4 regions of the Streptomyces sp. NPDC054796 genome follow, and region 1 is predicted to be linked to each of the others. Evidence: riboswitches for the same ligand, from Rfam matches in the RefSeq annotation. Region 1 holds a riboswitch; each other region holds the start of a gene.
What was found. Region 1 has a riboswitch for cyclic di-AMP ahead of ACWGJ2_RS25380 (transglycosylase family protein). Riboswitches for the same ligand answer to the same signal wherever they lie in the genome.
Positions count from the first base shown of each region.

Region 2: linked by a shared signal. The riboswitch ahead of ACWGJ2_RS27235 (NlpC/P60 family protein) and the one ahead of ACWGJ2_RS25380 (transglycosylase family protein) in region 1 are both predicted to bind cyclic di-AMP.
Region 3: linked by a shared signal. The riboswitch ahead of ACWGJ2_RS15915 (M23 family metallopeptidase) and the one ahead of ACWGJ2_RS25380 (transglycosylase family protein) in region 1 are both predicted to bind cyclic di-AMP.
Region 4: linked by a shared signal. The riboswitch ahead of ACWGJ2_RS29915 (M23 family metallopeptidase) and the one ahead of ACWGJ2_RS25380 (transglycosylase family protein) in region 1 are both predicted to bind cyclic di-AMP.

Region 1 is NZ_JBSHAO010000033.1:58,535-66,061, reverse strand. Features, by position in the region: gene ACWGJ2_RS25405 (oxidoreductase) at 1-555, shown strand, start outside; gene ACWGJ2_RS25400 (response regulator) at 803-1,597, shown strand; gene ACWGJ2_RS25395 (rhodanese-like domain-containing protein) at 1,706-2,320, opposite strand; gene ACWGJ2_RS25390 (metal-sensitive transcriptional regulator) at 2,400-2,699, shown strand; gene ACWGJ2_RS25385 (MBL fold metallo-hydrolase) at 2,784-4,229, opposite strand; cyclic di-AMP (ydaO/yuaA leader) riboswitch at 4,676-4,861, shown strand; gene ACWGJ2_RS25380 (transglycosylase family protein) at 4,976-6,025, shown strand; gene ACWGJ2_RS25375 (alkaline phosphatase PhoX) at 6,414-7,527, shown strand, end outside.
Region 2 is NZ_JBSHAO010000038.1:9,942-17,468, reverse strand. Features, by position in the region: gene ACWGJ2_RS27240 (hypothetical protein) at 1-187, shown strand, start outside; gene ACWGJ2_RS27235 (NlpC/P60 family protein) at 343-1,524, opposite strand; cyclic di-AMP (ydaO/yuaA leader) riboswitch at 1,533-1,731, opposite strand; gene pcrA (DNA helicase PcrA) at 2,037-4,574, shown strand; gene ACWGJ2_RS27225 (M23 family metallopeptidase) at 4,684-6,558, opposite strand; gene ACWGJ2_RS27220 (esterase/lipase family protein) at 6,756-7,527, opposite strand, start outside.
Region 3 is NZ_JBSHAO010000016.1:31,472-38,998, reverse strand. Features, by position in the region: gene ACWGJ2_RS15925 (M16 family metallopeptidase) at 239-1,609, shown strand; gene ACWGJ2_RS15920 (M16 family metallopeptidase) at 1,651-3,021, shown strand; cyclic di-AMP (ydaO/yuaA leader) riboswitch at 3,290-3,447, shown strand; gene ACWGJ2_RS15915 (M23 family metallopeptidase) at 3,463-4,287, shown strand; gene ACWGJ2_RS15910 (GntR family transcriptional regulator) at 4,475-5,176, shown strand; gene ACWGJ2_RS15905 (HPr family phosphocarrier protein) at 5,279-5,563, opposite strand; gene ACWGJ2_RS15900 (GNAT family N-acetyltransferase) at 5,706-7,527, shown strand, end outside.
Region 4 is NZ_JBSHAO010000045.1:48,168-55,694, forward strand. Features, by position in the region: gene ACWGJ2_RS29910 (PP2C family protein-serine/threonine phosphatase) at 280-1,386, shown strand; cyclic di-AMP (ydaO/yuaA leader) riboswitch at 1,713-1,940, shown strand; gene ACWGJ2_RS29915 (M23 family metallopeptidase) at 2,302-3,330, shown strand; gene ACWGJ2_RS29920 (aldo/keto reductase) at 3,801-4,757, shown strand; gene ACWGJ2_RS29925 (PPOX class F420-dependent oxidoreductase) at 4,780-5,214, opposite strand; gene ACWGJ2_RS29930 (hypothetical protein) at 5,252-6,085, opposite strand; gene ACWGJ2_RS29935 (DUF397 domain-containing protein) at 6,114-6,332, opposite strand; gene ACWGJ2_RS29940 (helix-turn-helix domain-containing protein) at 6,289-7,164, opposite strand; gene ACWGJ2_RS29945 (hypothetical protein) at 7,296-7,527, shown strand, end outside.

The DNA of each region.
Region 1 (7,527 bases):
GGCCACTTCGCGCTGACGGGGCTGCTGCTGGAGCGGCTGCTGGCCGCGCCTGGCCCGCGCGTGATCTCCGTTTCGAGCGCGATGCACGCGCTGGCCAACATCGACATAGCGGACCTGAACAGCGAGCGTCGCTACCGGCGCTGGCTCGCCTACGCGGCCTCGAAGTCCGCGAATCTGCTGTTCGTGCACGAGCTGGCCCGTCGCGCCGACCGCAAGGGCGTGCCCCTGATCGCCGCCGCCGCGCACCCGGGCTACGCGTCGACGGAGCTTCAGACCAAGGGCCCGCGTCTGGCCGGGCGGCGGGCCACGGAGCTGTTCATGCGGGCCGGTGGCGTGCTGGTGGCCACCTCGGCCGAGCAGGGCGCGTCCCCGACGCTGTACGCGGCGACCTCCCCCGAGGTGCGGGGCGACTCCTTCACGGGCCCGCGCTTCCTCGGGCTGCGGGGCGGGCCCGGCCCGTCGTGGCGCGCGCCGTGGACCCGTAACGACGTGGCGGCCGAGCGGCTGTGGGCCGCGTCGGAGCAGCTCACGGGGGTCACCTACGGGGCGCTGTGACGCGGGTGCGGCGTGCGGGAGCGTTTCTGGGACCACGGTGGCCGACGCGGTGATCGGCGCGACGGCCGACGCGGTGGCCGGATCGTTGCGCCGCCGCACGGGCGCGGGGCCCGTACGGCCCGGTGGACGGGCCCCGGGGGGCCTTGCGGGCGTGCGCTACCGTGGCCTGAAAGGCCCTGGACGGCCCCGCTCACCAGGGCCGCTGGGCCGACGGGGCCACCGGCGGCCACCGGGGAAGGAGAGGCCAGTGATCCGCGTCCTTGTCGTCGACGACGACTTCATGGTCGCCCGGCTGCACAGCACCCTGGTCGAGCGCGAGCCCGGCTTCGCCGTCGCGGGCGTGGCCCACAGCGGCGCCGAGGCGCTGACGGCCGTGCGCGAGCTGGCCCCCGATCTGGTGCTGCTCGACATCTACCTCCCGGACATCCCCGGCCTGGAGGTCCTGCGCGAGCTGCGCGGCGGCGGGGCCCCCGAGGGCGGTCCCGACGTGCTGGTCGTCACGGCCGCGCGGGACGCGGGAACGGTACGGGGCGCGCAGCGCGGCGGAGCCGTGCAGTACATCATCAAGCCCTTCGAGGGGCAGTTGCTCCAGGAGCGGCTGCGGCAGTACGCGGAGCGCCGCAAGGAGCTGGCGGCCCTGGCGGCTCCGGGCCAGGACGACGTGGACCGCCTCTTCGGCGGCGCCGGCGGTGCTGGCGGCGCGCTGGGCGCGGGCGCGACCCAGGGCCACGGCGGCGGGCGGACGCCCGCCTCGCTGCCGAAGGGGCTCACGGAGCAGACGGCGGCGCTCGTCAGGGACGCGCTCGACGCGGGCGTGGAGGGCGAGGGCGTCTCGGCCTCCGAGTGCGCCGAGCGCAGCGGGCTGTCGCGGGTGAGCGCGCGCCGCTATCTGGAGCACTTCGTGGCGACGGGCAGCGCCCGCGTCACCCTCCGCTACGGCACCACGGGCCGCCCCGAGCGCCGCTACCACCGCGAGGGCCGCCCCCCGGCCCCGGCACACGGCCCCGGCGCCCCCGGCACGGAGCGGCACGGCTCCGCCTGAGAGCCTCGCCTGAGAGCCCCTTCGAAGAACCCCGACGGAGAACTCCGCTGGAGAACCCCGCCGGAGAACTCCGCCCGGCATCGGCTACGGGCCGGGCCCGGTCGGGAGTCAGTCGGCGGTCAGCCGGGCCAGGGTCGCGTCGAGGTCCGCTGCGCGTCCGCCGCGCCTGTTGTGCGGGAGCCTGCCGAGCAGCGCGGCCATGCCGCAGGTGTCGGTGAGCGCGGAGAAGACCAGCCCGGCCCCGATCGCGGCGGAGAGCCAGCGCGCGCCCGGCAGCACGAGGTCGACGAGCAGGCCCAGCAGCACGAGGGAGCCCGCCGCCAGCCGCACCTGGCGTTCCATGGCCCAGGTCGCGCGGCCCGCCTCCGGCCTGTCCACCTCGTGGCCCTCGGCGGTCCAGGCGCTGGTGCCGCCAGTGAGGGTGGCCAGCCGGGAGGCGGCTATCCCGCCGTCGGCCAGGGCGCCGACGGCCTTGGCCGAGCGCGCCCCGGAGGCGCAGACCATGAGCAGGGGGCGCCGCCCGGCCGCGTGCCGCAGCGCGGGCAGGGCGCGGTCGAGCCGGTCGAGGGGGACGTTGTGGGCGCCGGGCAGGTGTCCGGAGGCGTACTCGCCGGGAGCGCGTACGTCGACGACGGTGAACTCGTCCAGGCGCGGGCGCGCCTGCCCGGGAGCCAGGGCGGCGGAGGACACGGCGGTGGAGGTGGAGGAGGGAGGGGTGGTCACAGGAGGGTCCTTCGTGTTCGGTGGCACCGGCTCCGCCGGGGGTACGCTATACCCCAGAGGGTATACGTGAGGAGAAGCCGTGGATCTTGAACTGGCGGCCGACGACCTGAAGACGGTCCTCAACCGGCTGCGCAGGGCACAGGGTCAGATCGCCGGGATCATCCGGATGATCGAGGAGGGCAGGGACTGCGAGGACGTGATCACACAGCTCGCGGCCGTCTCGCGCGCGCTGGACAAGGCCGGTTTCGCGATCATCGCCACCGGCCTCCAGCGCTGTCTCGCGGAGCCGGGTGCCGATGGCGAGGACGGCGCCGTCCAGGCGGCCGACCGCGAGCAGATGCGGGCCCGTCTGGAGAAGCTCTTCCTCTCCCTGGCCTGACCGGGCGCGGACCCGCGACCAGCGGCGGAGCCGGGACCGGGACCGGGACCGGCCCCGCACCCCGGCCCCGGGCTACGGCCGCCCCTACGCACCCGCACCCGTAGCCCCGTCACTCGAACCGTCGCCCGAACCGTCGCCCCGCACCCAGTCCTCGGCCCGGAAGGCGTCGTCGACGGCGACCACGTCGCGGCCCATGGCGGCCAGCATCGAGGCGGCGACGGCGGCGCGCATCCCGCTCGCGCAGTGCACCCACACCACGCCGGGCGGCACCTCGTCGGCGCGGCCGTGCACCTCGTGGACGGGGAGGTGGACCGAGCCCTCGACGTGGCCCTTCGCGCGCTCGGACGCGCGGCGCACGTCGAGCACCACGGTCCCCTCGCCGCCGTCCCGTTCCCTGGCCGCAGCCAGGTCGGCGAAGTCGGCGCGCGGGAAGGAGTGCGGGCGCTCACCCGCACGCAGCCAGGAGGACGGGCCTCCGGTCGCCGCCGCTGCCGGGCGGTCGATGCCGACGCGGGCCAGCTCGCGCTGCGCCGCCGCGATCTGCCCGGGGGTCTCGGCGAGCAGGGTGACGGGCTTGCCCCAGGGGATCAGCCAGGCGAGATACGTGGCGAGCTTGCCGTCGCCCTCGAAGTTGAACGCGCCCGCGAGGTGCCCCTCGGAGAACGCCACCCGTGAGCGCAGGTCCACCACCCACTCGCCCTCGGCCAGGCGCCGCGCGAGGTCGTGCGCGTCGGCGGTGCGGGGCGGGGTGAGGTCCAGGGGCGCCGGGCCCGAGGCGTTGGCCGGGGCCATGTGCGTGTAGTAGGCGGGCACGTCCTCCAGCCCGGCGAGCACGTCCTTGACAAAGTCGTCCACGTCGCGGGTGAGCGCGTCGTTGTGCGCGCGTTCCTCGCCGATCGTCGTGGAGTCGGCCGAGCCGTCGGAGCCCCCGGAGCCCCCGGAGCTCGTGCCGGAGCCGCCGGAGGAGCAGAAGCTGCCGAAGCCGTGGGTGGGCAGGACGCGCACATCGTCGGCCAGTTCGTCGGCCAGCCGGTGCGCCGAGGCGTGCTGGGCGCGGGCGAGCGGCTCGGTCAGCCGGGGTTCGACCAGGTCGGGGCGGCCCGTGGAACCGATGAGCAGGGAGCCGCCGGTGAAGGCCAGCACGGCGCGGCCGTTCTCCTCCAGCGCGTAGGAGGTGTGGTGCGGGGTGTGGCCCGGGGTGGCGAGGGCCCGCAGTGTCAGGCCCGCGCCGGCGTCGACCGTCGCGGTGTCGCCGTCGCGCACGGGCACGCGGGCGAAGGCGACGTGCGCCTCGGCGGGGACGAGATAGCGGGCGCCGGTGACGCGGGCCAGTTCCAGGCCGCCGCTGATGTAGTCGTTGTGCACATGGGTCTCCGCGACGAGACCGACGCGCACGCCTCTGCGTGCCGCCGCCGCGAGCACGCGGTCGATGTCGCGGGGCGGGTCCACGACGACGGCCTCCGCCGCGCCGCCCGCCAGATAGCCGCGGTTGCCCAGGCCCTCGGTCCCGATGGTGTCGACGAAGAACACGGCCGACCCTCTCCTCTCCGCTCTCCGTTCGCTCCGGTCTCCCGGACCGACTCGTTCATGTACCCCCCGGGGTATCCATCATCGACCGTAACACGGGTACCCCAGGGGGTATTCCGCACACGCCCGGCATCGCGCCGAGTGCCCCCGCGCGAGCCGGAAATGACGTGACGCGTTCCACAGGAGGTGCGTGAGGAGCGACACAGGAAGGCAAGATCGAAAGGGTTCCGGTTTTGACGCGGACGCGGCACGCGTGTTTCGAATGCCCTGCGCACAGCGTTCTCTTACGGACTTATTCGACACTCCGTACGAGAAATGCGCGGGTCCCCACATGGCTCTCCTTCCCTGGCTTTAGTTGTCCCCGCGAATTCCATCTGTTTACGGTGCATCCGCCATCGCACGTCCCATGCGGTGGCCCGTGACCGGGACGCCGAATCCTGCCGCCCGGTCAGCGGAAATCACCCGACCCAAGGGCGGCAGGAGCGGGGGAACCACAGGTAAGTGCCGCGTCGCGGAAACGCGACCGGCTTGGGGTGAAGCCCCCTCGCGCACATGCCACGGGCATGTGCACAGGTGGCCGGGCAACTCCAGCCCGAATCCGACAGCTCACCTCGCAGGCGTAGGAGAGGAACACTTCTGTGTTTGCACGCGAAAGCGTTAACCGACAGTCCAATGGCCGTAACGCGCGGCGCATTTCCCGCGTCTCGCTCGCTCTCGCCGCAGGTGGCGCGGGTATCGCCCTTCCGCTGATGGGCGCCGCGAACGCGCACGCCGCCGACGTCAGCACCTGGGACAAGGTCGCCCAGTGCGAGTCGGGCGGCGACTGGTCCATCAACACCGGAAACGGCTATTACGGCGGCGTCCAGTTCGACAAGAGCACCTGGGACGCCTACGGCGGTTCGCAGTACGCGCCGACCGCCGACAAGGCCACCAAGGACCAGCAGATAGCCATCGCCGAGAAGGTGCTCGCCAAGCAGGGTCCGGGCGCCTGGCCCAACTGCGGCCCCAAGGCCGGGCTGAGCCAGAACAGCGGCTCCCCCGACGTGAACCCCGACTCCGGTTCCGACGACTCCGCGACGAAGTCCGCGCAGCCGCAGCAGACCGAGCAGCAGAGCAAGCCCCAGGGCGGCTCGGGCTCGTACACCGTCGCGAGCGGCGACACCCTCGCCAAGATCGCCAAGTCCGAGGGCGTCGAGGGCGGCTGGAAGAAGCTGTACGAGGCCAACCGCCAGACCGTCGGCGGCGACCCGAACGTCATCATTCCGGGCCAGAAGCTGACCCTCTCCGGTTCCGCCTCCGGCTCCGGTTCCGGCGACGAGGTGAAGACGCAGCCGCAGGGCGGCGCCTCCAAGACCGCCGAGACCTCCGGCTCCGACGACGGCCAGTCCGCTTCCAGCGACTACGTCAAGCCGGTCGACGCGGGCACCAGCACCCCGTACAAGGCGTCCGGCGGCTCCTGGTCCAGCGGCAGCCACACCGGCGTCGACTTCTCCGCCTCCTCCGGCACCCCGGTGAAGTCGGTCACCTCCGGCACCGTCGTCTCGGCGGACTGGGGCGGCGCCTACGGCAACGAGGTCGTCATCAAGAACGACGACGGCAAGTACACCCAGTACGGCCACCTGACCTCCTCCTCCGTCCAGCCCGGCCAGCAGGTCGACGCCGGCGAGCAGATCGCCGTCTCCGGCTCGACCGGCAACAGCACCGGCCCGCACCTGCACTTCGAGGTCCGCACCGGTCCCGACTACGGCTCCGACATCGACCCCGTGAGCTACCTCCAGTCGCACGGTCTCTCCGTCTGAGGCGTTCCCTCCCCTACGCCCGCGACGGTCCGGAGGGCGCGGGCCACACGCGCCCTCCGGACAGCGGCAGGCGAAGCCACACCGATGCCCGGTGTCCCCTCCAGGGACGCCGGGCATCCGGCGTTCCCGGGCCTTCCCCGCCGCCCGGCCGCGCCTCCGGTTCACGGGGAGTTGTGGCGCCGGTCACGCCCGAGCGCTAGGTTCCACCCCGCCCGGACCGGACCGTCCCGTACCGGCGGTACCGGCAGCACGGGCGGTACGGGCCGCACCCGCACCCGCACCCGCACCCGCAAGGCACCAAGGCACACGCACCGCACGCACCACCGCTCTCCCCGGCGGACGCAACGCCGCCGGGCACCGCAGCACCGCAGACCCGAGTGGAGTGACCGTGGAACGTGGAGTGACCGTGGAACGCCGTGACTTCCGGCGTCGTACCTTCCTGCGCGCGGCCGTGCTCACCGGCTCGGCCGCCGTCTTCGGCGGCACGCTGTGGCGCGGCGCCGCGCACGCCGACCCGGCGCAGCCGGGCACGGGCCCGTACGGGGCACTCGGCCCCGCAGACGCGAACGGCGTCCAGTTGCCGCAGTCCTTCACGAGCAGGGTGATCGCGCGATCGGGCCAGGTGGTCTCCGGCACCTCGTACACCTGGCACCCGGCGCCCGACGGCGGCGCCTGCTTCGCCGACAGCGGCGGCGGCTGGATCTACGTCTCCAACTCCGAGGTCGCCCTCACCGGCGGCGCGAGCGCCGTGCGTTTCTCGTCCTCTGGCGCGGTGACGGGCGCGTACCGCGTGCTCAGCAACACGAGCGTGAACTGCGCGGGCGGCCGGACCCCGTGGAACACCTGGCTCTCCTGCGAGGAGATCGACCGCGGCTACGTCTACGAGACCGACCCGTGGGGCGCCGAGGCCGCCGTGCGCAGGAGCGCGATGGGCCGCTTCAAGCACGAGGCCGCTGCCGCCGATCCCGACCGCCGCGTCGTCTATCTCACCGAGGACGAGAGCGACGGCTGCCTCTACCGCTTCCGACCGGCCACGTGGGGCGACCTGTCGGCGGGCACGCTGGAGGTGCTGACCATGGGCAGCGGCACGTCGGGCCCCGTCGGCTGGGCCGCGGTGCCGAACCCGTCGCCGGGCGTCTTCGGCACCCGTACGCGGGCGCAGGTCGCGGCGGCCAAGCACTTCGACGGCGGCGAGGGCTGCTACTACGCGAACGGCACCTGCTGGTTCACGACCAAGGGCGACAACCGCGTCTGGCAGCTCGACTGCGCCGCCGACACCATCGAGCTGGCCTACGACGACAGCCTGGTGACGGGCGGCCAGGCGCCGCTGACGGGCGTCGACAACGTGACCGGCACCGCGTCCGGCGACCTCTACGTCGCGGAGGACGGCGGCAACATGGAGATCTGCGTGATCACCCCGCAGGGCGTCGTCGCCCCGTTCCTGCGCGTCACGGGGCACAGCGGCTCGGAGATCACCGGGCCGGCGTTCTCGCCCGACGGGC
Region 2 (7,527 bases), on a different contig from region 1:
CGGCCTCAACCAGGCGGACGACCAGCCCGTGAACAACGTCAAGATCGGGATCAAGCTGGCGCTGCTGGTGGTGATCCTGGGGCTGGTCTACGTGAAGAGGGACGAGGAGAAGGTCCCGTCAGCGCTGCTGGGCACGGTCGGCGCCCTGACGACCGTCAACATCTTCATCGCGGTGCTGTGGACGTGAACGGCGGCGCGTAGTTCCTCGATCCGGCCGCCCCGGCCGCCCCGGCCGCCCCGGACGATCCGCGCGCCCCGGGCCGCCCCGGGCGCGCGAAGGGGCGCGGCGCACCCGCTGGTGCCTCCGCGCCCCGTCGGCGTACTCCCGTCGAACGCTCCGCTTCAGGCGGGCCGCACCCCCGAGTGGAACGGCATGTAGTCGATCGCCTCGTACTTCACGTCGTCGCCCGGCTTCGAGGCGTGGATCATCTGTCCGCCGCCCACGTAGATGCCGACGTGGCTGACGTCGTCGTAGAAGAAGACCAGGTCACCGGGGCGCAGGTCCGACTTGGCGACCCGCGTGCCGACCTTCACCTGGTCGTACGTGGTCCGGGGCAGGGATATCCCCGCGCTCTTCCAGGCGTCCTGAGTGAGCCCCGAGCAGTCGTACGAGTTGGGTCCCGTCGCGCCCCACACGTAGGGCTTGCCGAGCTGCTGCTTGGCGAAGTCGATCACCTTCGCGGCCTTGGCCGAGTACGAGCCGCCCGACGAACCGGAACCCGAACCGGAACCGGAGCCCGAGCCCTCGGAGGAACCGGACCCGTCGCCCTGTTCCCGCTTCTGGCGCTCGGCCGCCTCACGTCGCTCCGCCGCCGCCCGCTCGGCCGCCTCGCGCCGGGCCTCGGCCCGCTTCTCGCGCTCGATCTGCGCCAGCCGCGCCTTCTCCTTGGCGGTCAGCTTCGACAGCAACTGCCGCGCCTCGGCCAGCTTCGACTGCACCTCGCGCTTGCTCTCCTTCAGCTCCTTCTGTGAAGAGGAGAGCGATTCCAGCTCGCGCGTCGCCTCGGCGCGCTTCTCGGTGGCCGCCTTCTGCCGCTTCTCGTAGTCGTCGACGGCCTCCTTCTGGCGGCCGGTCATGCGGTCCAGCAGGTGCGTCTGCGCGAAGAAGCTCTGCGGGTCCTCGGTCAGCAGCAGCGTCGCGGTCTGCGAGATGCCGCCCGTGCGGTACTGCGCGGCGGCGAAGTTGCCGAGGACACGGCGCGACTCGTTCAGCTTGTCGGTGCGCTCGGCGACCTCGTCCAGCATGCCGTCGGTCTTCTCGCGCTGCGCGTCGGTCTTCTCCTTGGCCGCGTTGTACTTCTGCGTCGAGGCTCCCGCCTGCTGGTAGAGCTTGTCGACCTTCTGCTTGACCTCTTCGACCGACTGCCGTCCGCCGCCGCCCCCGCCGTCGTCCGAGGGCGAGGCGGTCGCGCCCTGGGAGAGCAGGGTGACGGACGCGAGGGCCGCGGTGGTGACACCGATGACGCCCCGCTTGGAGGCTGCGGAGTGCAGTACGCGGGTGCGCGGCTTGCGATGCGACGCCAAGGCCGACGACTCCTTCCGTGAACCGCCTACCGGGTTAGCTGACGGGTTCGGGCGTCGGAAGGCTGCCCTACGGACCGGAGCGCTCCGCTCACGCGGCGCGTACGGGCCGATTCACCCCGGGTGGCACGCGGGCACGCGGTGGTCGCGCGGCGTACGCGAGTGGGTCCCCGGCTCCGGCCCTGCGGCCGGACTCGGCGGTGGCCGCCCGTGCCGACGCTGTCGCCGACGGGGGTGCGGGCTGCCTGGCACGGCACGGTAGCGAAGGTGTGCCGTTCCTGTGAAGGCTGGTGAGGGATACGTCCGATATCTCTTCGTTACCCGTGCGGGATTGGTGCGGTATCCGTCCGGTATGGGCGTACGGGGCCGGTGCGTCGCGGGTACGAGGCCGTCGCAACGGGGCCGTCGACGAGCCCGCGCACCCGCACCGGGGCACGGATTTCCGGGGCGATTCCGGGGGCGATTCCCGGGACGCACGGAGGTCTGTCGGTGGGGCCGCCTAGACTCGGACGACGATGAGCAGCCTCTTCGACGACAGCTTCCTGGCGAACCTCGATCCCAAGACCGAGGACCCGCCTCCGCCTCCCCCCGAGGATCAGCACCCGGAGGAGGAGATCCCGGACGATCTCTTCGCGGGCACCTTCGCCGGGGGCGCGGCAGCCGCGCGTGACGCGTATCACCGCGGCGGCTCGCCCCGCACCGTGGTGGACACGGACGCGCTGCTGGAGGGCATGAACGAGCAGCAGCGCGCCGCCGTCGTGCACAGCGGCTCCCCGCTGCTCATCGTCGCCGGGGCGGGCTCGGGCAAGACCCGGGTGCTCACCCACCGCATCGCCCATCTGCTGGGCGCGCGCGGGGTCCACCCGGGCCAGATCCTCGCGATCACCTTCACCAACAAGGCCGCCGGCGAGATGAAGGAGCGCGTCGCGGAGCTGGTCGGGCCGCGTGCGCAGTCGATGTGGGTGTCCACCTTCCACAGCGCGTGCGTGCGCATCCTGCGCCGCGAGCACAAGAAACTGGGCTTCACCTCGTCGTTCTCGATCTATGACGCGGCGGACTCCAAGCGCCTCATGGCCCTGGTCTGCCGCGATCTGGACCTGGACCCGAAGCGGTTCCCGCCGAAGTCGTTCAGCGCCAAGGTCTCGAACCTGAAGAACGAACTGATCGACGAGGAGGACTTCGCGGCCCAGGCCACGGACGGTTTCGAGAAGACCCTCGCCGAGGCGTACGCGATGTACCAGGCACGGCTGCGCGAGGCCAACGCCCTGGACTTCGACGACATCATCATGACGACCGTCCACCTCCTCCAGGCGTTCCCTGACGTGGCGGAGCACTATCACCGCCGCTTCCGGCACGTGCTGGTGGACGAGTATCAGGACACCAACCACGCGCAGTACACGCTGGTGCGCGAGCTGGTGGGCACGGGCGCCAGCGGCAGCGCGGACACGGATACGGGTGTGGACGCGGGTGCGGGCGCGGGCGCCGTCGAGCGGGCCGAGCTGTGCGTCGTCGGCGACGCGGACCAGTCGATCTACGCGTTCCGGGGCGCCACCATCCGCAACATCCTCCAGTTCGAGGAGGACTACCCGGACGCCACCACCATCCTCCTGGAGCAGAACTACCGCTCCACGCAGACCATCCTCAGCGCCGCCAACGCCGTCATCGAGCGGAACGAGAACCGGCGCCCCAAGAATCTGTGGACCCAGGCCGGAGCGGGCGCCCGCATCACGGGCTACGTCGCGGACACCGAGCACGACGAAGCACAGTTCATCGCGGACGAGATCGACCGCCTCACGGACGCGGGCGACGCGCGCGCGGGCGATGTCGCGGTCTTCTACCGCACGAACGCGCAGTCCCGTGTCTTCGAAGAGGTCTTCATCCGCGTCGGCCTCCCGTACAAGGTCGTCGGCGGCGTCCGCTTCTACGAGCGCAGGGAGGTCCGCGATGTGCTGGCCTATCTGCGCGTCCTCGCCAACCCCGAGGACTCGGTCTCCATGCGCCGCATCCTCAACACCCCGAAGCGCGGCATCGGTGACCGCGCCGAGGCGATGATCGACGCGCTGGCGCTCCGCGAGAAGATCACCTTCCCGCAGGCCCTGGTCCGCGTCGACGAGGCGTACGGCATGGCGGCCCGCTCGGCGAACGCCGTGAAGCGGTTCAACACGCTGATGGAGGAGCTGCGCACCATCGTCGAGTCCGGCGCGGGCCCGGCCACGGTGCTGGAAGCGGTGCTGGAGCAGACGGGCTATCTGGCCGAGCTGCAAGCGTCCACGGACCCGCAGGACGAGACCCGCATCGAGAACCTCCAGGAACTCGCCGCCGTAGCGCTGGAGTTCGAGCAGGAGCGCGGCGAGGACGAGCCGGGCACGCTGGCCGATTTCCTGGAGCAGGTCGCGCTCGTCGCCGACTCGGACCAGATCCCGGACGACGAGGAGGGCGAGAACGGCGAGGCCACCGGCGTCATCACGCTGATGACGCTGCACACGGCGAAGGGCCTGGAGTTCCCCGTCGTCTTCCTGACGGGCATGGAGGACGGCGTCTTCCCGCACATGCGCGCCCTGGGCAACACCAAGGAGCTGGAGGAGGAGCGCCGTCTCGCCTACGTGGGCATCACGCGCGCCCGCGAACGGCTCTATCTGACGCGCTCCACCATGCGCAGCGCCTGGGGCCAGCCCTCGTACAACCCGCAGTCCCGCTTCCTGGAGGAGATCCCGGACTCCTTCCTGGACTGGAAGCGCACGGGCGCCTCCATGGGCGCGGCGATGGGCCCAGGGTCGGGCGCGGGCGCCGCGATCGGCTCGGGCATCGGCGCCTCGCTCTCGTCGTCCACGGCGGCCCGGCGCGGCGGCCCGAGCGGCTTCGCGACGCGCCGCGCCAAGGACCGCCCCACGGTCTCGCTGGCGGTGGGGGACAGGGTCACGCACGACAGCTTCGGCCTGGGCACGGTGGTCGAGGTCAAGGGCAGCGGCGACAGCGCCGAGGCCACCGTCGACTTCGGCGGTGAGAAGCCCAAGCGGCTGCTGCTGCGGTACGCGCCGGTCGAGAAGCTGTAGCGGCGACGGCGAGGGTGTTGTCGGCGACGGACGACGGCGCCCTCGCGGCCGGCCGTACGGCGTTCTCCGTGACGGCAGCCGCTAGGGAACGGTCTACGCGCCGTGAGGTCTACGTGGGGTCGAGGCCCTTGGCGCGGAGCCAGGGCAGCGGGTCCACGGCGGAGCCGCCGCCGGGGCGTACCTCGAAGTGGAGGTGCGGCCCGGTGGAGTTGCCGGAGTTGCCGGAGTAGGCGATCGTTTCACCGGCCTTGACCTCGCCGGACCGGATCTTGGTGCTGCTGAGGTGGCAGTACCAGGTCTCCGTGCCGTCCTTCGCCGTGACGACGGCCATGTTGCCGTAGGACATGTCCCACTTGGTGCTGACGGTGCCGTCGGTGGCGGCCTTGACGGGGGTGCCGTAGCTGACGGGGAAGTCGATGCCGGTGTGGATCGACATCCAGTTGACGCCCGCCGAGCCGTAGCGCGCGCTGAGCCCGTGCTGCTCGACGGGGAGCGCGAACTTGGGGCGTGCCGCCTCCTTGCGCGCGGCCTCCTCGGCCTTGCGCTTGCGCTCCTCCTCCTGACGCTTCTTGAGGTCGATGCGCTCCTGGGTGCGGTTGGCGCGGTCGGCGAAGTCGTCGGCGTCGGCGGAGAGTCCGGCGAGCTGGGTGTCGAGCTTGTCGTTGGCGGCCGACGGCTTGACGGGGGAGGCGTCCGAGGCCGACTGCGCCGTCGTGTCCTCGCTGTCGCCCGTGCTCCCCATCACGGAGGCGGCGGCGACACCGGCGACGCCCATCACGGCGACCGAGGGAACCGCGACCGTCAGCAGCGCGGAGCGCCGGGGCTTGACGGAGCGGCGGCGACCGCGGGAGTGGGGGAGGGCGGCGGAGGCGAGCGGGGTGACGTCGCCGTGGCCTGCCGGGGTGGGCGCGTCGTCGTCGGCGCCCGCGGGTTCGTGCTCGTGCTCGTGTTCGTGGCCGTACGCGTCGAAGGCGCCGACGGTCGGCATCGCCGCGGTGGAGTCCATCGCGGCGCCGGGATCCGGCTCGGGCTCGGGTGCGCCGGGCACGGACTGCGAGGCCGCCTGGCTGTGACCGTGACCATGACCGTGGTTGTGGCTGGTGTCGCCGGTGCCGTCGTCGTAGCTGTAGCCGTAGCCGTGCGGATCGTGCGGATGCTCGTAGGACTCATGGGTCTCGTACGCGGCATAAGCGCCGTACGCCTCATGCGTCCCGGTGCCGAAGGAGGTGGTCTCGTAGGACCCGGTGTCGAATGTGCCCGCGTCGAACGCGCCGGTCGTGTCGAAAGCGCCGGATTCGAATGTTCCGGTGTCGTACGCCCCGGGCGTGTCGTGCTGCGGCGTCTCGTACTGCTCGTACTGCGGGTACTGCTCGTAGGACGCGTACTGCTCGGGCTGCGCGTACGGCTCGGCGGCGTAGGCGCTGGTGTCCCACTGGCCCGTCGCGTCGTAGTCCTGCCCGCCGTAGGCGGCGGTGGCGGGCTGGCCGGCGCCGGTGTCCCACTGGGAGGCGTCCCACTGGCCGGTGTCGTAGGCGCCGGTGCCGAACGCCGTGGCGTCGAAGGTGCCCGTGTCCCAATGCGAGGCGGCATAGCCGTAGTTGGCCTGCTCGCCGCTCTGCTGGGCCGGAATGCCGGGCGTGCCCTGGTATCCGGCCTGGGTCCAGGCGGTGGTGTCGTAGTGCCCGGTGTCATAGCCGGTCTCGTACGCACCCGCTCCATACGCCCCCGCGCTCCCGTCGCCGTTGTTTTCGGCGGCGCCCGGGAGGGAACCAAAGAGGGGATCGCCGTCGCCGTAGGAGGCGGCGAGGGCGTCGAAAGTGCCGGTCGAGTAACCGTCGTAAACGGCCGTGTGGCCGTGCGGTGCCTCCTGCTGGCCGTACGTGCCGTACGCCGCCTGCTCGTAGTTCGCGTCGTATGCCGCGTACGAGAAGTCGGAAGCGGTATCGGTCGGGCCGGGGTCTCCCGACGGGTGACGGTCGTTCACCACCAACTTCTCTTTCGCCTCGACAGCAGGGGCGGAGCAGTGCGGCGACTGTACCCGGCGGTACGCGACGGCGACAATCTTCGGCAGGTTTCACGGCTCCATGAAACGGGCATTCGACCGCCTTTCGGCGGACTACGGGCCGGGATTTGGCCCGGTGTTCGATGCGCGTTCGAGGATCGTTCGGCTTCCGGAGGCGGTCAGGCGACTCCCGCGGGGGACGCGGAGGGCGCCTCGGGAGATGCCGCGGACAGTGCTCCGGCGTGCGCCTCGCCTGCCAACTCCGCGCGAATGCGGGCGGAAACGGCGCAGTCCACCGGCAGCGACAGATGTCCGACACCGCGCACATGGACGTTGCGTACCCGCAGGTCGGGATGGTCCAGCCGGGCCGTCGAGCGCGGGATCATCAGCTCGTCGAGATCGCTCCAGAAGCTGACGAAGGACGTGCGGCAGCCGTCCGGTTCGGGCCCGGCGAGATCGCGGAGCAGCGACGAGCCGGGGCGCATCTGCCGTATGAGGGGGTGCGGGGAGAACGGGGGCGCGGCGCGGGTGCCGCTGTGCGGCGTGCCGAGCGTGATCAGGGTGCGTATCCGCGCGTCCCCGCCGAGGCGCTGCACGTAATAGCGGGCGGTCAGCCCGCCGAGGCTGTGCCCGATGAGATCGATCCGGCGGTGGCCCGTCCGCGCGCAGATTTCTTCCACCTGCTCGGCGAGCCGTTCGGCGGCGACGCGGATGTCCCAGGTCAGGAGGGAGTGATTGAGCGCGTAGAGGTGGCACCAGCCGTGCTTGGCGAGGGCGCGGCGCAGCAGGAGAAAGATGGAGCGGTTGTCGACGAAGCCGTGGAGGAGCAGTACGGGCGGGTGCGTGCGGCCCTCGGTGGGGAGCAGGGAGCAGGCGGTGCCGGTGCCGGTGCCCGGGCTTGATGACGCGCCGCCGCCTGCCTCGTCCGCACTGTTCGTCCCATCCGCCTCG
Region 3 (7,527 bases), on a different contig from region 1:
TACGTACGGGCTAGGGGGTGTGAGGACACCCGCTGTGGGCCTGGCGGATACGACGCCGACCATTGTGGACCGCGCCGCTGACAACGGGCTCCCCGACCCGGCGGTGACGGGTGGGAGAGCCCAGTTCATGGGCGTACGGTACGGGAACTTCGCACGTTGTCCGTGCGGTTGCATACAGTGACAGAACCGCTTCACACGACGCGACACGAACTCCCGCGAGCGAAGGGACTCCAGGCACATGGGTCACACGGCCACGCCCCCGCCTGCCACCGGCGGGCTGACAGCGACCGAGCACCGGCTGGCCAACGGCCTGCGCGTGGTGCTCTCCGAGGACCATCTCACCCCGGTCGCCGCTGTCTGCCTCTGGTACGACGTCGGTTCCCGCCACGAGGTGAGGGGCCGCACAGGGCTGGCCCACCTCTTCGAACACCTCATGTTCCAAGGCTCGGCCCAGGTGACGGGCAACGGTCACTTCGAGCTGGTCCAGGGCGCCGGCGGCTCGCTGAACGGCACCACCAGCTTCGAGCGCACCAACTATTTCGAGACCATGCCGGCGCACGAGCTGGAGCTGGCGCTCTGGCTGGAGGCCGATCGCATGGGCTCCCTGCTCACGGCGCTGGACGAGGAATCGCTGGAGAACCAGCGTGACGTCGTCAAGAACGAGCGCCGCCAGCGGTACGACAACGTGCCTTACGGCACCGCCTTCGAGAAGCTGGCCGCCATGGTCTATCCCGAGGGCCACCCTTACCACCACACCCCGATCGGCTCCATGGCCGATCTGGACGCGGCCTCCCTGGAGGACGCGCGCGCCTTCTTCCGTACGTACTACGCGCCGAACAATGCCGTGCTGTCCGTCGTAGGGGACATCGATCCGGAGCAGACGCTGGCCTGGATCGAGAAGTACTTCGGCTCCATTCCGGGCCACGAGGGCAAGCAGCCGCCGCGCGACGGCTCCCTCCCCGAGACGCTGGGCGGGGACCAGCGTCAGGTGGTCCAGGAGGAGGTGCCCTCGCGCGCGCTGATGGCGGCCTACCGCCTGCCGCACGACGGCACCCGCGAGTGCGACGCGGCCGACCTCGCGCTGACCGTCCTCGGCGGCGGCGAGTCCTCCCGCCTGCACAACCGCCTGGTGCGGCGCGACAGGCTGGCCGTCGGCGCGGGCTTCGGGCTGCTGCGGCTGGCCGGGGCGCCCTCGCTGGGCTGGCTGGACGTCAAGGCGTCGAGCGGCGTGGAGATCTCCGCCATCGAGGCGGCGGTGGACGAGGAGCTGAGCCGCTTCGCGCAGGAGGGGCCGACGCCCGAGGAGATGGAGCGGGCACAGGCCCAGCTCGAGCGCGAGTGGCTGGACCGGCTCGCGACGGTCGGCGGGCGCGCCGACGAACTGTGCCGGTTCGCCGTGCTGTTCGGCGATCCCCAGCTCGCGCTGAGCGCCGTGGGCCGCGTCTTGGAGGTCACGCCGGAGGAGGTGCGGTCCGTGGCGGCGGCGCGGCTGCACAGGGACAACCGCGCCGCGCTGGTCTACGAGCCGACCGCGCCCGCCGCCGAGAACGCTGAGAACGCCGAGAACGAGAACGCCGAGGACGGACAGGACGAGGAGCCCGGCCAGTGAGCGACACCGCGACCACCCCCGCAGAGAGGCCAGGCCCGAGCATGGATCTCCACCCCCAGCCCCGGGGCGGCAGCCCCAGGCCCTGGGCCTTCCCCGCGCCCGAGCGCGGCACGCTGCCCAACGGGCTCACGGTGCTGCGCTGCCACCGCCCGGGCCAGCAGGTCGTCGCCGTGGAGGTCAACCTCCTGGCCCCCCTGGAGGCCGAGCCCGAGGGCCTGGACGGCGTGGCCACGATCATGGCCCGCGCCCTGTCCGAGGGCACGGACAAGCACGACGCCGAGGAGTTCGCCTACGAGCTGGAGCGCTGCGGCGCCACCCTGGACGCGCACGCCGACCACCCGGGCGTGCGCGTCTCCCTGGAGGTCCCCGCCTCCCGGCTGCCCAAGGCGCTCGGTCTGCTCGCCGACGCGCTGCGCGCACCGGCCTTCCCTGACGGCGAGGTCGAGCGGCTGGTCAACAACCGGCTGGACGAGATCCCGCACGAGCTGGCCAACCCGGCCCGCCGCGCGGCCAAGGAGCTGTCCCACCAGTTGTTCCCCGCCGCGTCCCGCATGTCCCGGCCGCGCCAGGGCACCGAGGAGTCGGTCGCCCGTATCGACGCGGCCTCGGTCCGTGCCTTCTACGAGGCACATGTGCGCCCCGCGACGGCCACCGCCGTCGTCGTCGGCGACCTCGAAGGCGTCGATCTGGACGAGGCGCTGGCCGACTCCCTCGGCACCTGGACCGGATCGACGGCCGATCCGCGCCCCGTGCCGCCGGTCACCGCGGACGACACGGGCCGCGTGATCATCGTGGACCGTCCGGGCGCCGTGCAGACGCAGTTGCTGATCGGCCGCATCGGCGCGGACAAGCACGACCGCGTCTGGCCCGCACAGGTGCTGGGCACGTACTGCCTCGGTGGCACCCTCACCTCCCGGCTGGACCGCGTGCTGCGCGAGGAGAAGGGCTACACCTACGGGGTGCGCGCCTTCGGCCAGGTGCTGCGCTCAGCGCCCGAGGGCACGGGCGCCGCCATGCTCGCCATCTCCGGCTCGGTCGCCACCGAGGTGACGGGGCCCGCGCTGGAGGACCTGTGGCAGGTCCTGCGCACCCTGGCGGCCGAGGGCCTCACGGACGAGGAGCGGGACGTCGCCGTGCAGAACCTCGTGGGCGTCGCTCCGCTGCGCTACGAGACGGCCGCCGCCGTCGCGGGCACTCTCGCCGATCAGGTCGAGCAGTATCTGCCGGACGACTTCCAGGCGCGGATGTACGCGCGGCTGGCCGAGACGGGCACCGTGGAGGCCACGGCGGCCGTCGTGAACGCCTTCCCGGCCGACCGCCTGGTCACCGTCCTGGTGGGTGACGCCTCGCAGATCGCGGAGCCGGTGCGGGCGCTGGGCATCGGCGAGGTGAGCGTGGTCTCCGGGACCTGAGGCGCCGCGTCGCCCGGCGCTACGTCGCCGGAGCCGCTCGGGGAGTTGCCCGGAATGTGATGGAGGGCCCGTGAACAGTCGGCCGACTGTTCACGGGCCCTCCACATGTCTCGGCGTCATGTCCGTTTTCCCTGTCTGATTTGACCTGTGTTGCCCCGGTGTTGGGTGTGGCATGCGCGACAAAAGACGGGATCTGTTTGGCGCCGTGCTGATGCCCGTCTTAGCGTCGTGGCCGCTGTTCGTCAGAAGTGACCGCGCCGCGGCCGACGGACAGTGATCGCCGAGTCCCCGTACGGCGCGAGCCAGGGGAGCCGGGGACCCACACGTCCCTTGGGGTGAATCGGACGCCTCCCGCACGAGGCGCCCGTAGGAGACCTTCCTGCTCCGAACCCGTCAGCTAACCCGGTAGGCGAGAAGGAAGGAAAGGAGTCGCGCCAGATCATGGCGTTCATCCGTGCCACCGGTAAGCATCGTGGGCAGAGCCGTGCCCGTCGCCGTGCGGGCGTCAACGCCGCAGGCATAGCGGGCCTCGCCGCTGTCGGCGTCGTGGGCTCCGTCGCGTCCCCGGCCCTCGCCGCCAACGACGAGGCGTCCACCGTCACCGACACCGGTCTGACCCAGGCCATCGACCTGGGCGGTTCCCTCGCCGCGACCGTCGGCGACCAGGCCGAGGCCCAGCAGGCCGAGGCCGAGCGCGCCAAGGCCGAGGCCGCCGCCAAGAAGGCCGCGGCCGAGGCGAAGAAGCGTGCCGACGAGGCCAAGCGCAAGGCGGCGGCCGAGAAGGCGGAGCGCGAGCGCGAGGCCAAGGAGGCCAAGGAGCGCGCGGCCCGCAAGGCGGAGGCCAAGCGCGCCGCGCTCAACGGCTACGTCGCCCCCGTCGACAACTCCTACGTCTCCACCGGCTACCAGACCGGCGGCGGCATGTGGTCCTCCGGCAGCCACACCGGCATCGACTTCCACGCGGCCCAGGGCACCCCGGTCAAGTCCGTCGCGGCCGGTGAGGTCGTGGAGGCGGGCGACGGCGGCGCCTACGGCAACAACATCGTGATCAAGCACAAGGACGGCACGTACACGCAGTACGGCCACCTGTCGTCCATCGGCGTCTCTGTCGGCCAGTCCGTCACCTCGGGCCAGCAGATCGCCCTCTCCGGCTCCACCGGCAACTCCTCGGGCCCGCACCTCCACTTCGAGGCCCGGACGGGCCCCGACTACGGCTCGGACATGGACCCGGTCGCCTATCTGCGCCAGCACGGCGTCAAGATCTGACCGAAACCGAAACCGAAACCGAAGCCGAATCCGACGCCCAACCCGGCGCCGTACCCGACTCCGCGCGGCATCCGTGAGTATCAGGACCCCCGGCCGACACATGGCCGGGGGTCCTTTTCACGCCGTATTCACGTGAGGGGAACTCTCGCCATCGGAAATTCGACGTGGCTGCAATACAGTTCGAGTCATGCGAATTTCCGCGCACGCGGTCTGCACGGCAATCCGCGACGACATCGTCAGCGGGGCATTTCCGCCCGGCGCCCGGCTCACCGAGGAACTCCTCGCCCGGCGTTACGGAGTCTCGCGGGTCCCCGTGCGCGAGGCGCTGCGCACGCTGGAGTCCGAGGGTTTTGTGCTGACGCGCAGACACGCGGGCGCCTGCGTGGCCGAGCCGACGGAGCAGGAGGCGGCGGACCTGCTGGAGATCCGCGCGGTGCTGGAGCCGCTGGGCGCGGCGCGCGCGGCGCAGCGGCGCACCGAGGCCCACCTCAAGGTGCTGCGCGGCCTGGTGCGCCTCGGCCAGCAGCGCGTGGACCGTGGCCACCTCTCCGACCTGCGCTCCCTGGGCGACTGGTTCCACGAGACACTGGCCCAAGCGTCCGGCAGCCCCAGTCTGACGACGCTGCTCACCCAGCTCCGGCGCAAGATCACATGGGTGTACGCGGTGGACGTGCCCGCGCAGGCCGCCACCGTATGGCAGGAGTACGGCGCCATCGTCGACGCGGTGGCGCGCGGCGACGCCGAGCGGGCCCGCGCGCTGACGGCCCAGCACGTGGAGCGTTCCGCGGTGCTCCACAGACTGCGCCGCCCGGTACCGAAAGGGGCCGCGCGCAAAGCGGCCGTGAGGAGTACGAAACCTTCCGTAAACACGGCGCGCGATTCTCTTTAACACTCCCCGTATACAAAGAAGAGGAGGAATTCACAGGCGTGTGCCCGTGAATTCCTCCTGCTCTTTTCCTGCCGTTGAGGGCAGCGAATCAGACGGTGCGAATCAGACGGTCTCCGGGAGTTCTTCGAGGCCCTCGGAGACGAGCTTCGCCAGACGGTCGAGCGCGGATTCCGCGTCATCCGCCTCGGAAGCCAGCACGATCTCCTCGCCGCCCTCCGCGCCGAGACCCAGCACGCCCAGCATGGAAGCGGCGTTGACCGGCGTGCCGTCCTCGCCCTTCTTCACGGTGACCGGGACGCCCGCAGCAGCCGCGGCGCGGCAGAAGATCGAGGCGGGGCGGGCGTGCAGGCCCTCGGCCCAGCCGACGGTGACGCGGCGCTCAACCATGGTGAAGCCCTTCGAATCGTGACGCTTGTGAACTGTTGTCTAGACCAGTCTCGCACGCGGTGCGAGCTGCTCCCGTGCCCCCTCAGCCTGCACTGTCGCACGTACGGGCGCGAGCCCGGCTCACAGGTCCTACCCTGACCCCATGCAGAGCCCGTCGGAGCGCGCTTACCCCACCCACTGGGAGGCCGACGTCGTCCTGCGCGACGGCGGCACGGCCCGGATCAGGCCCATCGCACCGGACGACGCCGAGCGGCTGGTGAGCTTCTACGAACGGGTCTCCGACGAGTCGAAGTACTACCGCTTCTTCGCGCCCTACCCCCGGCTCTCCGACCGCGACGTGCACCGCTTCACCCACCACGACTACGTCGACCGCGTCGGCCTGGCCGCCACCGTCGGCGGCGAGTTCATCGGCCTCGTCCGCTACGACCGCATCGACGGCACCGGACGCCCCGCCTCCGCGCCGGCGGACGAGGCCGAGGTCGCCTTCCTCGTGCGCGACGACCACCAGGGCCGCGGCGTGGCCTCCGCGCTGCTGGAGCACATCGGGGCCGTGGCGCGGGAGCGCGGCATCCGCCGCTTCAGCGCCGAGGTGCTGCCGGCGAACAACAAGATGATCAAGGTGTTCACCGACGCGGGCTACTCCCAGAAGCGCAGCTTCGAGGACGGCTCCGTCCACCTCACCTTCGACCTCGAACCGACCGAGCGCTCCCTCGCCGTGATGCGCGCCCGCGAGCAGCGCGCCGAGGCCCACTCGGTGGGACGGCTGCTCGCGCCCGGCTGCGTCGCCGTCATCGGCGCGGGCCGCAACCCGGGCGGCGCGGGCCGCGCCGTCCTGGAGAGCCTGCGCGCCGCCGGGTACGCGGGCCGCACGTACGCGGTCAACACCGCGCTGCCCGAGGGGCGTACGGAGCTCGGCGGCGTCCCCGCGTACCGCTCGGTGGGCGAGCTGCCCGAGTCCGTCGACCTCGCCGTCGTCGCCGTGCCAGCGGCTGCCGTCACCCAGGTCGTCAAGGACTGCGGCGAGCACGGTACCCAGGGTCTGGTCGTGCTCTCCGCCGACTTCGGGCGCGACGAGCAGCGCGAACTGGTGCGGCTGGCCCGCTCGTACGGGATGCGCATCATCGGACCTAACGCCTTCGGGCTGATGAACACCGCGCCCGACGTCCGGCTCAACGCGAGCCTCTCGCCCGAGCTGCCCCGGCGCGGCGGCATCGGCCTGTTCACCCAGTCGGGCGCCATCGGCATCGCGCTGCTCACCGGGCTGCACCGGCGCGGCATGGGTCTCTCCTCCTTCGTCTCGGCGGGCAACAGGGCGGACGTATCGGGGAACGACGTGCTCCAGTTCTGGGACGACGACCCCGGCACCGGCGTCGCGCTGCTCTACCTCGAATCCATCGGCAACCCCCGCAAGTTCACCCGCCTCGCCAAGCGCACCGCGGCGCGCAAGCCCGTCGTCGTGGTCAAGGGCGCCAGGCACAGCGGCAGCGCGCCCCCGCCGGGACACGCGGCGCCCGCCTCCCGCACCCCCGACGCGACCGTCACCTCGCTGCTGCGCCAGGCCGGAGTGATCATGGTCGAGACGGTCACCGAACTGCTCGACGCGGGCATCCTCCTGGTCAGCCAGCCCCTCCCCGCGGGGCCCCGCGTCGCCATCCTCGGCAACGCGGAGTCCCTCGCGCTCCTCACCTACGACGCCTGCCTGACGGACGACCTGCGCCCGCTGCCCGTCCGTGACCTGACGACGTCCGCCACCCCCGACGACTTCCGCCGCGCCCTGTCCGACGCGCTCGCCGACCCCGGCACGGACGCGGTCGTGGTCACGGCCATCCCCTGGGTCGGGGACACGCCCGTGGGGGAGCTGGCCGACGCGCTGCGCGAGACGGCCGAGGGCTCGGACAAGCCCGTCGCTGTGGTCCACCTCGCCATCGAGGGCCTCGACGCGGCCCTCGCGGAGCGCGGCATCC
Region 4 (7,527 bases), on a different contig from region 1:
CCCGCCGCGAGCCCCGCCTCCAGTGGAACGTGCCGGGGCGCCGGGCGCTCACGGAGTGCGGCGAACGTGTGGCGGCGCCCTCAGCTGTCGACCCGGCCGGGGGGCCGCAAGGGGGGAGCGATTGGAGCAGGTCAAGTGGCCGAGCGCGTCATCACGAGTCAGATTGGGACAGTGGCGGACCAGAGAGCGGGCAGGGGCAGGGGCAGCGGAAAGGACGGGAGGCACGGGAGGCACGGGAAGGGCCGAAGGAGCAGGACCAGCGGCAGCCGCAGGGAGACCGTGCTCGCCGAAGGCCCCGTCGGCGGCTCCGGCAGGCGCTGCATCCCCTTCCTCCTGTTGCCCCTCCTGATGCTCGCCCTCGGCATCGTCCTGAGCGCCACCACCTTCTCCGAGATCACGGGCGCCCCCTTCTTCGCCGCCGCGCCGCTGGTGACAGCGCCCTTCTGCACTCGTCGGGCGACGATCGGCACGGGGCTCATAGCCACCGCCCTCTTCGCGGCGCTGCTCCTGCTGGACGGCTCGTCGGACCTTCTCGAAGTCTCGATGCGCACTCTCACTGTCGCCACCGTCTCCGCGCTCGCCGTCTTCATCAGCGGCATCGTGCGCCGTAGCGGCGCGGCCCTGGACTCCGCGCGGATCATCGCGGAGGCGGCCCAGCGCGCTGTGCTGCCGCTGCCGCCTCCGCGCATCGGACGGCTGGAGTTCGCGGCGCGCTACAAGGCCGCGCAGACCGGCGCCCGTATCGGCGGGGACCTCTACGCGGTCCAGGAGACCCCGCACGGGACCCGGATGCTCGTCGGGGACGTGCGGGGGAAGGGGCTCGGGGCCGTGGAGGCGGTCGTCATCGTCATCGGCGCGTTCCGTGAGGCGGCCGAGCAGGAGGACACGCTGGAGGCGGTCGCGGGCCGCCTGGAGGGCGCGCTGCGGCGCGAGGGGGACCGCAGGAGGGGGCTCGACCAGTACGAGGGGTTCACGACGGCCGTCCTCGTCGAGGTGCCCGCCGAGGACCCGGGCGTGCTCCGCGTCGTGAACCGCGGCCACCCGGCGCCGCTGCTGCTGAAGTCCGACGGGTTCCCCAGCTACATCGAGCCCAGGGTCCCCGCGCTGCCGCTGGGGATGCCCGAGCTGGGCGAGTGGCCCGACCGCGCGGACGAGGTGCCCTTCCCGCCCGGCGCGCATCTCCTGCTCTACACGGACGGCCTGTCCGAGGCGCGGGGCGAGGGGAGCGGCGTCTTCTACGAGCCCTCGCGCCGCCTGGCCGGGTGCGCCTTCGACGGTCCGGACGGGCTGCTGGACGCGCTGGTCGCGGACGTGGAGGCGTACACGGGCGGACGGATCACGGACGACATGGCGCTGCTGGTGGCGCGGCGCAGGGGGAGGACGTGACGCCGACGTGAAGACGGAGAAGGAGGGGAAGTGAAGACGAGGCGGGGACGGGAGGGGGGAGTTGTGGAGCGGTTCAAGACAGCTTTCCAGCCTGATGTTTCGTCACTCTCCGCGATCCGGCGCCCCAATTCGGGTAATTCCTGCCCCTGATTGCCCCTGTCTGCCCGGGAAAGTGCAGGGCAACGGCGACTACGAATTCACCGGAACAGCTTGGAATTCGGCCCGCGACTCTATTAACGTTCGATAACGCAGCGCGGTCGTCACAGCCGTCACGAGAGTCGGCACCGTGCGCCGTCGCCGAATCCCGTACGTGCGTCAACGCGAGTCACCACTCGACGCGAAGCGCACCGAGGGAACCGGGGAACCACCACTTCTCGGCCGTCGTCAGCCGTCGGCGAGGGGGGTCTCTCACCGGTCGGCCCACACCGGGGCCGCCCTCCGAGGGATGGGGTGAATCGGACTCTCCCGCCCATGTTCCATGTGCGGGCGCTTCCGTAGGAGACCTTCCTGCTCCGAACCCGTCAGCTAACCCGGTAGGCGAGAAGGAAGGAAAGGAGTGCGCCCCCCGTGGCGTCCAAGAGGCATGCCCCCGAGGCCTCGTACGAGCCGTCCTTCGGCGGTTCACCGTCGTACGGCGCGTCCTACGACAGCCGGCCGCCCCACGGCGGCGACCACTTCGGCCACGGCTACGGCTTTGGCCAAGACCACGGCACACCCGGCTACGGCCACGGCACATTCGACGCGTACGGCAACTACGACGCGCTGGGCCGTCCCGACGCGCTCGCCCCGTCCGGCTCCCATGTCCCGGCCGGTGCTCATGTCCCGCCCGGCACCCGGAACTTCGACACGCAGACCTTCGACACGCAGACGTTCGAGGCCCCGCCCTTCGAAGCCCCGGCCTTCGACGCCCAGGCGGTGCCCGTCCCGGACGTCTACGGCCCCGCGCGTGACGGTGGCGACGAGGACGGCGACGACGCGTTCGACGAGTGGAACCCCACCGAGGACTCCGTCCGTCCCGTCCGCGGTCGGCACCGCGTGGGCAAGCAGCGCGGCGGCGGCATGGCCCGCAGCGGCGCGGTGCTCGGCGTCGGCATGATCGCCGCCGTCGGCGCGGGCGGCATGGCCACCGCCAAGGACAAGGACCCGGCCGCGATATCCATGCCGGACCTGGCCTCCGCTGCCGACTCCGTGCAGGACCTCCCCGGCGTCGGCGGCCTCCTCGCGGGCGGCGCGGACGACGCGGAGGCCGTCGCCGCCGTCCAGGCGCCCCTGAGCCAGGCGGGCCTGTCCGAGGAGGACGCGGCGGCTGGCCGTACGGACGCGGGCGAGGCACTGCGCGCCCGCATCCTCGCGCAGGCCGAGTCCCAGCAGGCCGAGGCGGACGCGGCGGCGCGCGAGGCCGCCTCCCAGGCCGCCGCGGCCAAGGCGGCGACGGCAGCCGCCAAGGAGGCCAAGGAAGAGCGCAAGGAAGAGGCCGAGGCCAAGAAGAAGGCCGAGGAGGAGAAGCGCCGCAAGGCGGAGGCGGCCCGCCTCGCCAAGCTCGCCAAGAGCTACACGCTCCCGGTCTCCTCGTACCAGCTCTCCGCGGGCTTCGGCTCCTCCGGCGGCATGTGGCAGAACGACCACACGGGCCAGGACTTCGCGTCCCCCACCGGCACTCCGGTCAAGGCCATCCACACGGGCACCATCAAGGAAGCGGGCTGGGCCGGTTCGTACGGCTACCGCATCGTGCTGGAGCTGGACGACGGCACCGAGCTGTGGTTCTGCCACCTGTCCTCGATGACGAAGTCCGCAGGCGACAAGGTCAGCACCGGCGACGTCATCGGCCGCGTCGGCTCCACAGGCAACTCCTCGGGGCCGCATCTGCACGTCGAGGTCAGGCCCGGTGGCGGTGACCCGGTCGATCCGCTGGCGTGGCTGAGGGGCAAGGGCCTCAGCGTCTGACGGGGTGCCGCTGACGGGGTTCCGTTGACGCGGCTCTGCTGACGCCGTTCCGTCGACGTGGGTCCGGGTTGGGAGCCCGGACCAGTGGTACCCGGTCGCCTCGGGCGGGCGGCGCACCACACAGCACCCCGCGCACTCGGGTCGCCCCCGCCCACTCACGACCACGCCGCCGCCTCGCACCGCCGAGGCGGGCGCACGCACCACTCGCCCCTGGCCCCCGTGGCCCTCGGCACAGCACGAGGAGGGGACGAGGCGGCGGCGAACGGGGCCCTTCGGCCGGTCCTCCGGCCGGGCCCCCGCCCAGGACCCGGCGGCTCTGGTGGACCACCCCCCGACACCAGGGCCGTCGGCCTGCGCTTCCGTCCCGGCGGAGTTACGGTCCACGTATGGCTGACACACACAACTCGGACAACTCCGCGACCAGCGCGAACCCGAGCGGGGCGGCAGGCGGAACGGCGAGCGGGACGGCCATGCCTGACCTGACCCGCGAGCGCCGCCCCCTCGGCGGGCTCTCCGTCTCACCGCTCTGCCTCGGCGGCAACGTCTTCGGCTGGACGGCCGACGAACCCGGCTCCTTCGCCGTGCTCGACGCCTACACCGCGCACGGCGGCAACTTCATCGACACCGCCGACGTCTACTCGGCCTGGGTCGAGGGCAACTCGGGCGGCGAGTCCGAGACCGTCCTCGGCAACTGGCTGGCCGAGCGCGGCAGCCGCGTCCGCGACGAGATCGTCCTCGCCACCAAGGTGGGCGCCCACCCCGAGTACAAGGGCCTCGCGGCGCGCACGGTCAAGAGCGCGGTGGAGGAGTCGCTGCGCCGTCTCCGTACCGACCACATCGACCTCCTCTACACGCACTACGACGACGAGAGCGTCGAGGTCTCCGAGATCATCACGGCGCTGGACGACCTCGTCCGCTCCGGCAAGGTCCGCGAGATCGCCGCGTCGAACATCACGCCGGCCAGGCTGGACGCGTCGCTCGCCTTCAGCGAGGAGTTCGGCCTCGCGCGGTACGTGGGACTCCAGCCGCACTACAACCTCGTCTCGCGCGAGACGTACGAGGGCGAACTCCAGGACGTCGCGGCCCGCTACGGCCTCGGCGTCATGCCCTACTACTCCCTCGCCTCCGGCTTCCTCACCGGCAAGTACCGGCCCGGCGCCTCGCCCGAGAGCGCCCGCGCCGCGTCCGCTTCCCAGCATCTGGCGACGGAGCGCGGCCAGCGGGTGCTGCGGGCCCTGGACGAGATCGCACAGGCCCGCCACGTCTCACCGGCGACCGTGGCGCTGGCCTGGCTGCTGGCCCAGCCGACGGTCACGGCGCCCGTCGCCAGCGCGCGCACGCCCGAGCAGCTTCCGGCGCTGATGGCGGTGTCCGAGGTGACGCTGACGGAGGACGAGGCGGCGCGGCTGACGGAGGCGTCGGCGTAGTTCTTCGGTCCGGGGGCGCGGGTCAGCGGAGCGGCTGCCCGTACGCGTGCTCCACGGGGATACGCACGACCTGCCGCCCCTCCGCGAGCTGAGCGGCGCGGAACTCCTCCCAGTCCGGGTGCTCGCCCTGGACGTCGCGGTAGAGGCGCACCAGTTCCTCCGCGACGGGGTCGTACGGGTCGGCGACGACGGGCGTGACCTCCGCCGTGCCCTCGACCACCGTCCAGGCCCACCCGTCCTCGCTGGTGACGTGGAAGCTCGCGCGCGGGTCGCGGACGAGGTTGCGGGACTTGGCGCGGGTGGACGTGACGGAGACGCGGATGAGGCGGTCGTCGGGGTCGTAGGCGTAGAGCACGTTCGACAACTGCGGCCGTCCGTCGCGCTTCAGCGTGACCAGCACGCCGAGCTTGCGCTCCTTGAGGAGGGCGAGCAGGGCGGGCGGGGTCTCGTCGGCCATGGTGGGCTTCCTTTCGCTGGGGGACCTGGGGATGTGCCTACCCTGCCACCGCGTACCCGCTGAACCGGGTCTCCTGAAGCAGCCAGCCCTCTTCTTCGAAGACGGCGGTGCCTGCGGCGCACCGTCGCGGGTCGGCGGCGGCTCGCGCGACCCAGCTCTCGGGGTCGGGCCCCAGCAGGTCACGCAGGGGCGCGGACTCGCGCAGCAGCGCGCGCAGTACGTCCGGCTGCGGGGCGGTGGGGCGGGGCGTGCCGTCCGGGTGGGCGAGGAGGCCGCGCGTGTTGAAGTAGAGGTACGCGCCCTCCAGCCGCCAACCGTTCGGCAGCACCATGGGGAATCCGTCGCCGTCGCCGGGAAGCAGGGCGCGGCCGTAGTTGGGGAACTCCGTCGCGTCGACGGCCGCGAGCTGTGCCTCGTCCAGCCAGCTCACGACGAGGGTGACGGGGCGTGTGTCCGTCACGTAGGGCGACGCGGAGACGTAACCGGCGCGGCTGATGTGCGCCGACAGCCCGACACCGATGCCGTGGATCTCCACGGGCACCATGGGCACGGCGCGCGAGAGGCCGCCCGCGCGCTGGAGCTTGTAACTCACCTGCGCGGGGCTCGCGTTGGACCCGACGGCGATGACGGGGTAACGCTCACGTGTGGGCGCGTCCCCCAGGTCCTCCAGCACCTGGTCGAGCGCCCGCCCCTGTGGGTCGGCGGTGGACGCGACGGCCCACTCCCCCACCCGCGCACCGGTCACCCCCAACGGCAACAGCTCCCGCCCACTGAGCAACACCGGCTCCCTGACTGGACGTCCCGGATACGTGAGGGGGCGCAGGGCGGGCACGTCATGAAGCCCGAGGGCTTCGAGGGAACGGTCGCTCATGTACGCGAGTATGCGCCGGTCTCCGCCCTCAGAGAGAGAACGCCCCGCCCTTGACCCCCGCTATGAACCGGTCCCAGCTCGGTGCGGGGAACGCGATGACGGGGCCGTGGGGGGCGGCTTTGCTGTCCCGCACGGGGACGATGTGGGGGTGGGCGTCGGATACCTCGACGCAGTGACCACCGTCGCCGTTGCTGTGTGTGCTCTTACGCCATGCGGCCGTACCCAAATCCGCCTGTTCGCTTGCCATTTGCGTAGTCCTTTGTCGCCGACTCGATCATGGCCAGGGATGCTTCTGGAGGGAGCGCGGCTGCCCTGAGCCGACCGTATGCCTTCATGTAGTTCTTTACGAGCGCCGGATCATCGATGATGTGCCCGCTGTACATGCCCTCCGTGTACATCAGTGGCGGGGCATCGGCGAAGGTCATGAGCCTAGTCGTGCCCATCATGAAGGGGTGGGCTCCCGCGTTCAGCGGAAGGATCTGCGGAATGAGGCGGCGTCGCTTCACCGCGGCGACGACCCGGTCGAGCTGCTCGGCCATCTCGTCGGGGCCGACGATCGGCTGATGAAGAACGAACTCGTGCAGCACGAGCCAGATTTCCGGGCCACCCTGCTCCTCGAAGAGCCAGGAACGAGCCTGCCGGGCGGCGACTTTCACGTCCACGGCTTCCTGCGCCTCGGTGGGATTCGCGGCGCGGATCACGGCTCGGATGTAGGGCTCGGTCTGCAATGGTCCGGGCACGAGCATGGGATCCCACTCCTCGATCTCCATGGCGTGCTTCTCTTGCTCCACCACGTCGGCGAAGTAGTCCGCGTGGCCACCCTTGCGGGCCTTCTTCACGTCCTCGCAGCGTCGCTCGAAGAACCCGTCCGTACGGAGCCGTCGGTCGGCGTACTGGGCGAAGTCCAGGGGCATGCGCCGTTCGCCCATCTCGATCTGGCTGAGGTAGGCGACGCTGTAGAAACAGCCCTCGGCGAACTGCGCGAGGGTGAGGCCCGCGGCCTCCCTCTTCCAGCGCAGCTCCGCTCCGTAGAACGCGGGCACGCTCGCCGCGGCGTCGGGATCCTTGCGTGGTGGCACGGTTGTTCCCCTCCTCTTCAGCAGCCCCGCTGGCTGAACCAGAACCTCTATGACGCTACGCCTCAAACGTCGACGCTGTGAGTGCTTCATCACACAGAGCAACAGTCGGCACGGCGGAGAGGACGAGGCGCATGAGGACATCGGGGCGGCAGGACGTGGTGTCGGCCAGGGACGAGGCCGACTCGGCGGCTGAAGAACTCCGCGAGGCGCTGGCGAGTCACGCGATCACGTTGCCGTCGCTGGGGACGGACACGGTGACGTACGCGAGCGAATACCGGTACCCGCTCGTCCAGCTCGGCCGCTGCAACGTCGAGACCGCGCGGATGCTGGCGGCGGTGCTGCGTACGGCCTGGTCCGAGGGCG